Linked DNA regions of Variovorax paradoxus. The protein of the gene in region 2 interacts with the protein of the main gene of each other region in a pairwise test. Links are inferred from orthologs where the notes say so. Each region holds a gene or a part of one and is shown on either strand. Other genes may lie near its edges. The genes, in order: bioB and QFZ42_RS23200.

Region 1 (6,013 bases), 3.1 Mb from region 2 along the record:
TGCGAACTCTGCATTCCGGTCTGCCCGGTCGATTGCATTTCTCTCGAAGTCGAAACGCCCGGCCGCACCGGTTGGCACGCGTGGTCGCAGGCGCAGGCAGAAGCCGCCCTGCAACGCTACAAGCTCCACGGCGAGCACCGCCGCACCGACAAGCGCCAGGGCGAAGAAGCGCCCTCGGCCGCCGAGCCGCACGCGGCCGATACGCGCAAGCGGTCCATCGTCGAAGCCGCACTGGCGCGTGCCCGCGCCGCATCGCAGCAACGTCCACCCGCCGCCAAACCATGACACTCGACACCTTGCTCATCTACGCGTTCGCCTCGCTCGCGTTGGCCGTCATTCCCGGCCCCACGATGCTGCTGGCGCTGTCCAACGGCATCGAGGGCGGCATGCGCCGCGCGAGCTGGGGCATTGCCGGCGCGTCGCTCGGCAGCGTGACGTTGATCGCGGTGGTCGCGCTCGGGCTCGGCTCGCTGCTCGCGGCGTCGGAGTTGCTCTTCAACGCGATCCGCGTGGCCGGTGTCGCCTACCTCGTCTGGCTCGGTGTCAAGCTCTGGCGCAGCGAAGCCTCCGACCTCGGCGCCGCTCTGGCCAAGTCGGCCATCGAGGTTCGGCCGCATGGCCGGGTCGCGCTCATGCGCAGCCTGCTCGTGGCGCTGTCGAACCCCAAGACCGTGCTGTTCTTCGCGGCCTTTCTGCCGCAATTCATCGATATCGCCAAGCCGCAAGGCGCGCAGTACCTTCTGCTGGGTTCGATCTTCGTGGCACTCGACACCTGCGTGATGCTGGCCTATGCGGCCGCTGGAACGCAGGCCGTGCGCTGGCTTTCGCGGCGCGGTCTCAAGGTGCTGAACCGCAGCTGCGCGGCCGGCATGTGGCTGCTTGCCGCCACCCTCGCGTTTTGGCGCCGTCCCGGAACCTGAGCGGCAGGCACGCGGCTGCGCTCTCTCAATTCGTCTTCGCGCGCTTGAAGAGCAGCAACAGCACCCCCGCCAGCACGACCGCTACCGCGTACCACTCGAAGCGCGTCACGGTCTCGTTGGCGATCCACACGCCCAGCAGCATCGCGATCACCGGGTTCACGAAGGTGTAGCTTGCGGCCAGCGCGGCCGGCGCCTTCGCGAGCAGCACCATGTAGGCGTTGAACGCGATCAGCGAACCGAACACCACGAGGTAGAGCCATGCCCACACGGCCTCGGGTTCCGGCGGCCATGCCAGGCTCTCGCGCGAGACCGCGGCGAGCACCAGCAAGACCGCCCCGCCGCAAATCATCTCGCTCGCGAAACCCATCGCACCGGGCGCGAGCGGCAGGCTGCGCTGGCTCAGCACGCTGCCCATGGACCAGCAGATGCAGGCAATCGAAATTGCCGCCAGGCCCGCAGGGGACGACTGGAATCCGCTGCCCTGCGTCAGCATCAGCACGCCGATGAGCCCGAGCGCAATGCCGGCCGCCTCCATGCGCGTCGGCTTGATGCCCCAGATCAGGTTCAGCAAGGCGATCAAGAGCGGCACCACCGCGATGAAGGCCACCACGAGGCCCGAGCCGATGGTCACCTCGGCATGCGCCGTGCCGCCCATGCCGCCGCCCAGCATCAACGCGCCCACGACGAGCGCGTTGCGCCACTGCAGCCGCGAAGGCCATGCAGCGCCGCGCCAACGCATCCATGCCGCCAGCAGCAGCCCTGCAAACAGAAAGCGCGATCCCATCTGCAGGAACGGCGGGAAGCTGATCAGCGCGTACTTGATCGCAAGGTAGGTCGAACCCCAGACCACCCAGGTGGCGGCGAGGCAAAGCCACAGCAAAGGCGGCAGCGCGCCGCGGGCGGCACACGGCGCGGCCTGGGCGGGAGAAGAAGCAAGAGTCGGCATATCGAGAAGCCTCTGTTTTGTTGGTACTGAAGTGCCGCCCATGGTATGAAAGCCATCTCACAAGAACCATGGACATTTCACGGTTCTGCCGATTCCCTACCGTTGAATTGAAGGAGTTCCATGGACTTCACCTTGAACCCCGCGCTGGATGCCCACGACACCCGCATCCTGGCCGAACTGCAGAGTGACGCGCGGCTCACGATGGCCGAACTCGGCCGCCGCGTACACCTGAGCCAGCCGGCCGTGACCGAGCGGGTCAAAAAGCTGGAGTCCGCGGGCGTGATCAGCGGCTACCGCGCCACCGTCAACCTGGGCAAACTGGGCTACGGCATCCGCGCGATCATCCGGGTGGGCCGGGCCGACTACGCGCGCGTGGTGGAACTGGTGCAGCAGACGCCAGAGTGCGTCAATGCCTACAACGTGACCGGCGACGACAGCTGGATTCTGGAGATTGCGGTCATCGACGTGAGCCACCTCGACGCGGTGGTCACCAAGTTCTGCATCCTCACCGAGACGGCGACCTCGATCATCCTGAACCCGGCGCGCGAGCACCAGCCGATGCTGCCGCCGCACCGCTCGGATGTGCGGCCGCCGATCAAGAAGGTGCTCAACGCGTAGTTGAAACAGCGAGCGCGCTGAAGGCTGCCACCACCTCGGGCGGCGCCTGGACCATCTCGATCAGCACGCCCTCCCCGGCGATCGGGAATTCGTCGCTCGCCTTCGGATGCAGAAAGCAGATGTCGAAACCCGCCGCGCCCTTGCGGATGCCGCCGGGCGCAAAGCGCACGCCTTGCGCGGTGAGCCATTCGACGGCCTTGGGCAGGTCGTCGATCCACAGCCCTACGTGATTGAGCGGCGTTGCGTGCACCGCAGGTTTCTTTTCCGGGTCCAGCGGCTGCATCAGGTCGACCTCGACCTTGAACGGCCCGCTGCCCATCGAGCAGATGTCCTCGTCGACGTTTTCGCGTTCGCTCTTGAACGTGCCCGTGACTTCGAGTCCCAGCATGTCGACCCAGAGCTTCTGCAGCCGCTGCTTGTCAGGCCCGCCGATGGCGATCTGCTGAATGCCCAGCACCTTGAAGGGACGCGGCGCGGCCGTCATGCGCAGGCCCCGGCTTCTTCGGTGGCGGTGGTGCGGCGCGCCTGTAGCCCCAGCTTGCGCAGCAGCTCCACGTCGGCCTCCACATCGGGGTTGCCGGTCACCAGCAGCTTGTCGCCGTAGAAGATCGAGTTCGCGCCGGCCATGAAGCACAGTGCCTGCACCGCATCGCCCATCTGCTGGCGCCCGGCCGAGAGCCGCACGCGCGCGGTGGGCATCGTGATGCGAGCGACCGCGATCATGCGCACGAAGTCGAAGGGATCGACCGGCTCCGAATCGGCCAGAGGCGTGCCGGGCACGCGCACCAGGCTGTTGATCGGCACCGACTCGGGGTACGGATTCAGGTTGGCCAATTGCGCGATCAGCCCCGCGCGGTGCACCGGCTGCTCGCCCATGCCAACGATGCCGCCGCAGCACACGCTGATGCCGGCGCTGCGCACATGGGCCAGCGTGTCGAGCCGGTCCTGGTAGGTGCGCGTGTCGACGATGTCGGTGTAGTAATCGGGAGCGGTGTCGAGATTGTGGTTGTAGTAGTCGAGGCCGGCGGCCTTGAGCTGGTGCGCATGGTGCGGCTCCAGCATGCCGAGCGTGGCGCAGGTCTGCAGGCCGAGCCCCTTCACTGCTTCGACCAGCACGGCCACCTTCTCCACGTCGCGGTCCTTCGGCGCGCGCCATGCGGCCCCCATGCAGAAGCGCGTGGCGCCGGCGTCCTTGGCGGCTTGCGCGGCGCGCAGCACCTCGTCGACCTCCATGAGCTTCTGCGCCTTCACGCCGGTATCGAACTCGGCCGACTGCGGGCAATAGCCGCAGTTCTCGGGGCAGCCACCGGTCTTGACCGAGAGCAGCGTCGCCAGTTCGATGTCGCCTTCGGGGAAATGCCGGCGGTGCACGGTCTGCGCTTCGAACAACAGGTCCATCAGCGGCTTGTCGAACAGCGCCTGGATCGCCTCGACCGACCATGGGCCTTGCGGCGTCACCGGCTTTGCGGGCCGGCGCAGCGTGACAGGCGCCGAGATGGGCGTTTCAAAAAAAAGATCGGGGGTCGTCATATCAATGAAAGTCTTTCATAACTGCGCGAGGCGTTGCCTGTTCGGGAAACACCGCGGAACCGGCTTCGCCGGGCCGCAGGTGTTGCCCCCGGAAGGGGGTTGGAGAAGCGACACGGAGTGCGCGAAGCCTGGGGGTGAGCTTTATTCAAACTCCAGAATGATTTGATCGACGGCGAGCGACTCGCCCTTGCCCGCCGACACCTTGCCCACCACGCCGTCTTGCGTGGCGAACAGTACGTTTTCCATTTTCATGGCTTCGATGACGGCGAGCTTCTCGCCGGCACGCACCTGCTGGCCCGGCTGCACCGACACCTCGACCAGTAACCCCGGCATCGGCGACATCAGATACTTGCTGAGGTCCGGCGGCGCCTTGTAGGGCATCAGTTCGAGCAGCCGCGCACCCAACGGCGACAGCACCATGGCCTCGATCTGCGTGCCGTCGTGCGACACGCGCAGCGCCAGCGGATTCTTGCCCGCACCGCGCTCGACCTGCGCGGTGAAGGGCTTGTCGTTGAACATGCCCTGCACGCGAATCGCACCGAGCGCGAAGCTGCTGTCGATCTTGTAGTTCCTGTCGCCCACCGCCACGGCGCTCGCGCCGGTCTTGCCGTGGAAGTCCGTGACCGAAACGGGGTGGTGTACATGCTTGCCTTCCGGCCCCAGTTCCACCACCACGAATTGCTCGCCCACCTTCACGCCATGCCCTTCGAGCTGTCCGCTGATGCCCGAGGCACGCGCGCGATAGCGGCGGTGCACATAGGCCGCGAGTGCAACGAGGAATGAAGGATCGGCATGCGGCACATCTTCGGCGTGGAAGCCCTTGCCGTAGTTCTCGGCAATGAAGCCGGTGTTGAAATCGCCGGCCACGAATTTCGGATGCGCGAGCAGCGCGGCCTGGAACGGGATGTTGCTGCTGATGCCGCGAATCACGAAGCCGTTGAGCGCCTCGCGCATGCGGGCGATCGCATGTTGGCGGTCCTTGCCGTGCACGATCAGCTTGGCAATCATCGAGTCGTAGTACATCGGGATCTCGCCGCCGTCGTACACGCCGGTGTCCACGCGCACGCCGTTCAGGTGCTCGATGTCACTCGCGAACATGGTCTCGGCCGGCGGCTGGAACTTCACGAGACGGCCGGTCGAAGGCAGGAAGTTGCGGAACGGATCTTCGGCATTGATGCGGCACTCGATGGCCCACCCGTTCCGTTTCACTTCGGCCTGCGTGAGCGGCAGCTTCTCGCCGGCCGCGACACGGATCATCAGCTCGACCAGATCGAGCCCCGTGATGCATTCGGTGACCGGATGCTCCACCTGCAGCCGCGTGTTCATCTCGAGAAAGTAGAAGCTCTGGTCCTTGCCGACCACGAACTCCACCGTGCCCGCGCTCTGGTAGTTCACGGCCTTGGCCAGTTGCACCGCCTGCTCGCCCATCGCCTTGCGCGTCTCGTCGCTGATGAAGGGAGAAGGAGCCTCTTCAATCACCTTCTGGTGCCGGCGCTGGATCGAGCATTCACGCTCGTTCAGGTAAATGACATTGCCGTGCGAATCGCCGAGCACCTGGATCTCGATGTGGCGCGGCTCCTCGACGAACTTCTCGATGAACACGCGGTCGTCGCCGAAGCTGCCCAGCGCCTCGTTGCGGCACGAGGTGAAGCCCTCGAAGGCCTCCTTGTCGTTGTAGGCCACGCGCAGGCCCTTGCCGCCGCCGCCCGCCGAGGCCTTGATCATCACCGGGTAGCCGATGTCCTTGGCGATTTCGACGGCGCGCTCGGCCGTCTCGATGGCGTCGTTCCAGCCCGGAATGGTGTTGACCTTGGCTTCGTTCGCGAGCTTCTTCGAGGCGATCTTGTCGCCCATGGCCGCGATGGAATAGTGCTTCGGCCCGATGAAGGCAATGCCCTCTTCCTCGACCTTGCGCGCGAAGGCTTCGTTCTCCGACAGGAAGCCGTAGCCCGGGTGCACGGCTTCGGCACCGGTCTGCTTGCAGGCCGCGATGATGCGG
Region 2 (5,846 bases):
CGTTCAGTACGAGCGACCCCTGCGGATATTGCCCGCACATGAAATCGACGAACGCCCGAACCTTCGGCGCGGGAAGTCGCCTGGATGTATGCAGGACCCAGAGCGCGGGCTCCACGCCCGACACCAGGCCCCACTGAACCAGTTCTCCGCGCGTCAGCTGGTTCCATGCGATGGATTGCGGCATCAGCGCGACGCCGGCGCCGGCGACCGCAGCGTCGCGGATCATCAGGAACGAGGAAAGTCTCAGCCTCGGGATCGGCTCCAAAACCAGGCGTCCATCGTCGAGCGTCCAATTCGTGGGTTGGAAGTTTGTTGAAACGATGCCGGGAACTGGGCTGATCTTGCCTGGCGTTGGCATGGGCACAGAGGGCGCGGCCACGACCACCAGCCGGTCCTTGGCGAAGCACCGGCCCACGAGGCTGCTGTCCGGACTCGGATTGATCCGGATTGCGGCATCGAACTGCTCCTCGACGAGGTCGACCAGGCGATCGTCCGCCACCACCTCGCATGTGACCTCGGGGTAGGCCGCGCAGAACTCGGCCGAGATGCGGCCCATCGCCAGCTGGGAGAACAGCACCGGCGAGGCGATGCGCAAGCGTCCGCGCGGTACCGACAAGCCTTCGCGCGCGGATGTCATGGCGTCAGCCACCTCGTGCATCGGCCCTTCGGTGCGGTCCATCAGCAGCTGGCCGGCTTCCGTGAGCTTGAGCCCGCGGGCGCTGCGCTCGATGAGCCGCACGCCGAGCTGCTCTTCCAGCTCCGCGATGCGCCGCGACAAGGTGGCCTTCGATCTCCCGCTCGCGCGGCTTGCCTTTCCGAGCCCTCCGTGGGTGGCGACGAGCGCGAAGTCGGTCAATGCGTTCAGGTCCATGTGTTCCAAATTTGAGACAAGGTGTCTTCATTTTCGCGTCTTCGTTTTGTGTGTGCAACAACCTATCTTCTCCTCATCGCAACTTCGAATGAGGAAATTGAAATGACCACCACGCAACGCGCAGTGCTGATCCGCGCCTATGGCGGTGTTGCCGCCGCCGAGATCGCCGAAATCGCCAGGCCCGCAGCTGGACCGGGCCAGGTCCTGGTCCGCGTTCGGGCTGCCGGCGTGAACGGCATCGACTGGAAAGTTCGTGAAGGCTTCGTCCGAGACGCCTTCCCGCTTCAACTGCCCGCCGTGCTGGGCATCGAACTCGCGGGTGTCGTCGAGGCGGTCGGCCCGGGCGCCTCGCGCTTTCGCGTCGGCGATCGCGTCATGGGGCCGCTGGGCGGCCTGGGCGCCTATGCCGACTTCGTGGCAGTCGACGAGGCGAACCTGGTGCGCACGCCGCACGGCCTCGACGACGTGCACGCGGCCGGCGTGCCTGTGGCGGCCGTGGCAGGCTGGCAGAGCTTGCACCAGGCGGGTCCCATCGCCGCAGGCCAGCGAATCCTGATCCACGGCGCAGCGGGCGGGCTGGGCGGCTATGCCGTGCAGTACGCCAAGCAGGCAGGCGCCGAAGTCTTCGCCACGGCCTCGACCGCGCAGCTCGAATACGTTCGCAGCCTGGGTGCGGACCACGTCATCGACTACCGGACCGAACGCTTCGAATCGGTGGCGCGCGACATCGACCTGGTGCTCGACTACGTCGGCGGCGACGTGCTCGATCGCTCATGGCAGGTGCTGGCGAAGGACGGCGCAATCGTCGGCACGTCCTCGCCCGACATCCTGGCACGCACGCCCCCCGGCCGCCGCGGACTGTGGTTCGTGAACAAGCCGGACACCGCCCTGCTGGAGCAGGTGGCGGCGGAGATCGCCCAAGGCACGCTGATCTCGAAGCTCGGCGAAGTCATGGGCTTCGACGACATCCCCGCGGCCATCGAACGCAATCGCACCGGCCCCCGCATCGGCAAGGCCGTCGCGGACTTCTCGCGCTGACCGACCTCGCCACTCCTTGCCCCTTTCAACCCGTTTTCCCTCAACCCCCTGGAGATTTCCATGAGCATTCTCGTCACCGGTGCCACCGGCACCATCGGTTCCCTCGTCGTCCAAGGCCTGGCCGCGGCCGGTGCCCAAGTCAGCGCATTCGTTCGCACACCTGGAAAGCAGAGCTTTCCGGCCGGCGTCAAGGAGGTCGTCGGCGACCTGACCGACGTGCCCTCCATGCGCGCGGCGCTTTCGTCGGTACGCACGCTGTTTCTGCTGAATGCCGTCACGCCCGACGAAGTGACCCAAGCCCTTGTTGCGCTGAACCTGGCGCGCGAGGCCGGCATCGAGCGCGTGGTCTACCTGTCGGTCATCCATGCGGACAAGTTCACCGACGTGCCGCACTTCACTGGCAAGCACACGGTCGAACGGATGATCGAGAGCCTCGACATCCCGGCGACCATCCTGCGGCCGGCCTACTTCATGCAGAACGAGCGCATGGTCCAGCAGGTGATCCAGGGCTACGGCGTCTACCCGATGCCGATCGGCTCGGCGGGCGTCGCGATGATCGATGCGCGGGACATCGCGGGCACCGCCGCCTTCGAACTGCTGCGCCGCGATCGCGCGCCCGCGCCTTTGCCGCGCATCACGCTGGAGCTGGTCGGGCCCGAGCTGTTGACTGGCGAGTCGGTGGCCAAGACCTGGAGTGCCGCGCTCGGCCGCGAAGTGGCTTACGGCGGAGACGACGTGGCGGCCTTCGAAGCGCAGATGGCCACCTCGGCGCCGTCCTGGCTCGCGTACGACATGCGCCTGATGATGGCCGGGATTCAGAAGTTCGGCATGCGCGGTGCGGAGGGCACGGCCGATCGCCTGCAGGCCATTCTCGGGCGGCCGCTGCGGACATACGCCGACTTCGTCAAGGAAACCATTGCCGCGTCGTAGGCGGCCCGGTTTCAGCGCTGCGCCAGCTGCCCGTCCACGAACACATGCAGTTCGCCGGGCGCAAAAGGTGTCCACGTCTCGTTGGTGGTGAGCGGCGTGGTCACCACCACCGCCACGCGGTCGTTGGGCGTGGTGTGCTGCGCAAAGTCGATCTCGAGGTCCTCGTCCGACAGCTGCGCGGTCACGAAAGGGTGGCGGCGCTCCACGTACCAGAGGTTCGTCGAGGCGTGGGCCCAAAGCGCCTGGCCGTTCGAGAGCATGAAGTTGAAGGTGCCGTGGCCCGCGAGCTGCGGCGCCAGTTCTCGCAGCGTGAGCGTGAGCTCTTCGATGCTCGGCACGCCCGCATGCGACTTGGCCAGCTCCTGCATCAACCAGCAGAAGGCATGCTCGCTGTCGGTGTCGCCTACCGGGTGGAAGTTGCCATGCAGGCGCGGGCGAAAGTCCTTCAGGTCGCCGTTGTGGGCAAACACCCAGTAGCGGCCCCACAGCTCGCGCACGAAGGGGTGGCAGTTCTGCAGGTTGATGGCGCCCTGCGTCGCCTTGCGGATGTGCGCAATGACGTTGCGGCTCTGGATCGGGTAGCGCCGGATCAGCTCGGCCACCGGCGATTCGCTCGCCGGCATGTGATCGACGAAGTGCCGGAGCCCCCGGTCCTCGAAGAAAGCGATGCCCCAGCCGTCGGCATGGTGGTCGGTGCGGCCGCCGCGCTGGGCAAAGCCCGTAAAGCTGAAGGTCACGTCCGTGGGCGTGTTGCAGTTCATTCCGAGCAGTTGGCACATGGCGCTATTAAAGCGCGAGCGCCGGCTGCCCGGTGAACCCGGTCGCCCGTTCAGCGCACGAAGCGGCCTTCGGGCGTGACGCGCACCATTTCGATGAAGCGCGAACCGGTGGTGGCGCCGGTCGAAAAGTCGATGTCCATGCCGGCCAGGCGCAGCTTGAGTGCGCGCAGCGTGGCATGCAGGCGCGCGCGCGTCAGGTCGCGGCCGGTGCGCTTGAGCGCCTCGATCATCACCAGCCCGTTCAGGTAGCCCTCGAAGCTGCCGTAGCCCACCGGCACCTGCGCACGTTCGGCCAGCCGGCGATAGTCGCGCGTCACGACCTCCACCTCGCCCCAGGGATAGGGCGTGACCTGCGAAATGGCGAGCCCGCCGGCTTGCAGCGGAACCACCTTGGCCGTGACTTCGCCCGAGACGACCGACATGCCGTAGAACATCGGCTTGCTGCCGGCGGCATACATGGCCTTGATCACTTCGCCGGTCACCGTGCCGGCCAGGTACATCAGAACGGCCTGGGGCTGGCTGTCGGCAAGCGCCTTGCCGGCGGCGGCGGAGGTCGAGCCGTCGCCCTTCACCGCGACGATCGCGGTCGGCGTCTGCTTGTGGGTGGCCATGGCCGCCTCGATCAGCTTCACCGCCTCGGCGCCGCCGGGGTTGTCCAGGTGGGCGATCGCGATCTTGTTCACCCCAATGGTCGACAGGTGCTCGACCAGGGCTTGTGCTTCACGCGAATTGCTGGCCCGCACGAAATAGGCCGAACCCGCCACGCGTTCGCGCGCGCTGTCGCCGACGCCGTAGCCGCCCACGCTGGGCGCGCCGCTTTGCTGCAGCAGCTTGGCCGCGGCCGAGGTGGTGCCCGAACCCACGCAGCCGAAGAATGCGAACACGCGATGGTCGTTCAGCAGCTTGCCGTAGTTTTCGAGGGCTTTTTCGGGCTTCAGCTCGTCGTCGAGCGCCACCAGCTTGATCTTGCGCCCGCCCACGCCGCCCTGTTCGTTGACGGAATCGAAAGCCAGTGCGGCGCCGTTGTGCACGACCTTGATCTGCGAGCCGAGCGGCCCGCTCAGGACGGCCGAGCTGCCGAGCAGGATCTCGGTGTCCGTGACGCCCGCTTCGGCGGCCTGCGCGGACGAAAGACGGGCCAGGCCCGCGGCAAAGACCGCCGTCGAGGCGACAAAACTTCTGCGTTGCATAAAGACACCCATCCCGTTAGTTAACAAATACTAACAATTAAAAGCGATGGGTGCTTAAGTATTACTAAGTGCTTACCCTTGCTGCGGGGGTTGGCGCAACTGCCAAGCCGCGCAGATGGCAATCGCGCACAGCGCGGCCAGCATCAGGAACACGTCGTCGAAGGCCGCGAGCCGCGCGGGGCTGCTCGTAGCATTGGAAAGCGAATCGCCGTGCGCGGCCAGGCGCCACTCGAGCACGATGGCGCACAGGCTCACGCCGGCCGCCCCGCCCAGCATGCGCAGGAAGTTGATGGCGCTGGCGCCTTGCGGAATCAGCAGCTTGGCCAGTGGCCGCATCGAGCCCAGGTTGAGCGAGGGCAGGATGAAGCCCAGCCCGATGCGCCCGATGATGGCGAACGCCACCAGCAGCCACAGCGCGCTGTCGAGCCTCAGAACCATCATCAGCGCGAAGGAAGTCGCCAGCAGCGCCAGCCCGATGCTCACCAGCAGCCAGGTCGGCTGCCGGTCGGCCAGCCGGCCGACACCGGCAATGGTCACGGCCAGCACGATGCCCGCCGGCAGCAGGATGGTGCCCACATGCGAGGCCGACAGCTTCAGCCCCACTTGCATGTACACCGGCAGCAGGTAGGTGGAGCCGAACAGCGCCGTGCCATAAATGAAGGCGACCACGCTGCCCATGGCGAACTGCCGGTACTGGAACAGCGCGAGGTTCATCAGCGGCGTGCCGCCCGAGGCCGCGAACCGCCGCTGCCACCAGATGAAAGCCGTGAAGGCCGCCAGCGCGCCGGCCAGCAGCAGGACGGCTTCGACGGGCGAGTCGCCGCGCAGTTCGACCAGCCCGTTCAAGAGGCACAGCGTGCCGGCCGTGCCCAGCGCCAGGCCGCGCCAGTCGAGACCGCTGCCGCGCGTGGCCGCCACGCCGCCGGGCGCCGTGGTGGGCACGAACTTGTAGGCCAGCCAGAGCGAGGCCAGGCAGAACGGCACCACCATGAAGAAGATCGAGCGCCAGCCGAACAAGTCGACCAGCACGCCGCCGAT

What was found.
Region 1: the proteins of QFZ42_RS23200 (region 2) and bioB interact in binary tests that used the Escherichia coli proteins (3 or more experiments, as listed by UniProt). The link is inferred for Variovorax paradoxus from one-to-one orthologs.

The regions. Positions count from the first base shown.
Region 1 is NZ_JAUSXG010000001.1:1,770,255-1,776,267, reverse strand. Bases 1,990-4,881 are described here. They hold bioB (biotin synthase BioB), read right to left. Parts: upstream 4,015-4,881; coding sequence 2,965-4,014; downstream 1,990-2,964. Other genes in these bases: accC (acetyl-CoA carboxylase biotin carboxylase subunit), read right to left, coding at 4,156-4,881; QFZ42_RS08200 (VOC family protein), read right to left, coding at 2,474-2,968; QFZ42_RS08205 (Lrp/AsnC family transcriptional regulator), read left to right, coding at 1,990-2,484. Also shown: QFZ42_RS08220 (RnfABCDGE type electron transport complex subunit B), read left to right, coding at 1-285; QFZ42_RS08215 (LysE family translocator), read left to right, coding at 282-920; drug/metabolite exporter YedA, read right to left, coding at 946-1,866; more of QFZ42_RS08205, read left to right, coding at 1,987-1,989; more of accC, read right to left, coding at 4,882-6,013. UniProt on the Escherichia coli protein: Catalyzes the conversion of dethiobiotin (DTB) to biotin by the insertion of a sulfur atom into dethiobiotin via a radical-based mechanism.
Region 2 is NZ_JAUSXG010000001.1:4,860,805-4,866,650, reverse strand. The notes cover bases 1,735-4,459. They hold QFZ42_RS23200 (class II glutamine amidotransferase), read right to left. Parts: upstream 3,619-4,459; coding sequence 2,851-3,618; downstream 1,735-2,850. Other genes in these bases: QFZ42_RS23195 (ABC transporter substrate-binding protein), read right to left, coding at 3,669-4,459; QFZ42_RS23205 (NmrA/HSCARG family protein), read left to right, coding at 1,970-2,839; QFZ42_RS23210 (NADP-dependent oxidoreductase), read left to right, coding at 1,735-1,909. In the rest of the region: QFZ42_RS23215 (LysR family transcriptional regulator), read right to left, coding at 1-871; more of QFZ42_RS23210, read left to right, coding at 974-1,734; more of QFZ42_RS23195, read right to left, coding at 4,460-4,808; QFZ42_RS23190 (MFS transporter), read right to left, coding at 4,881-5,846.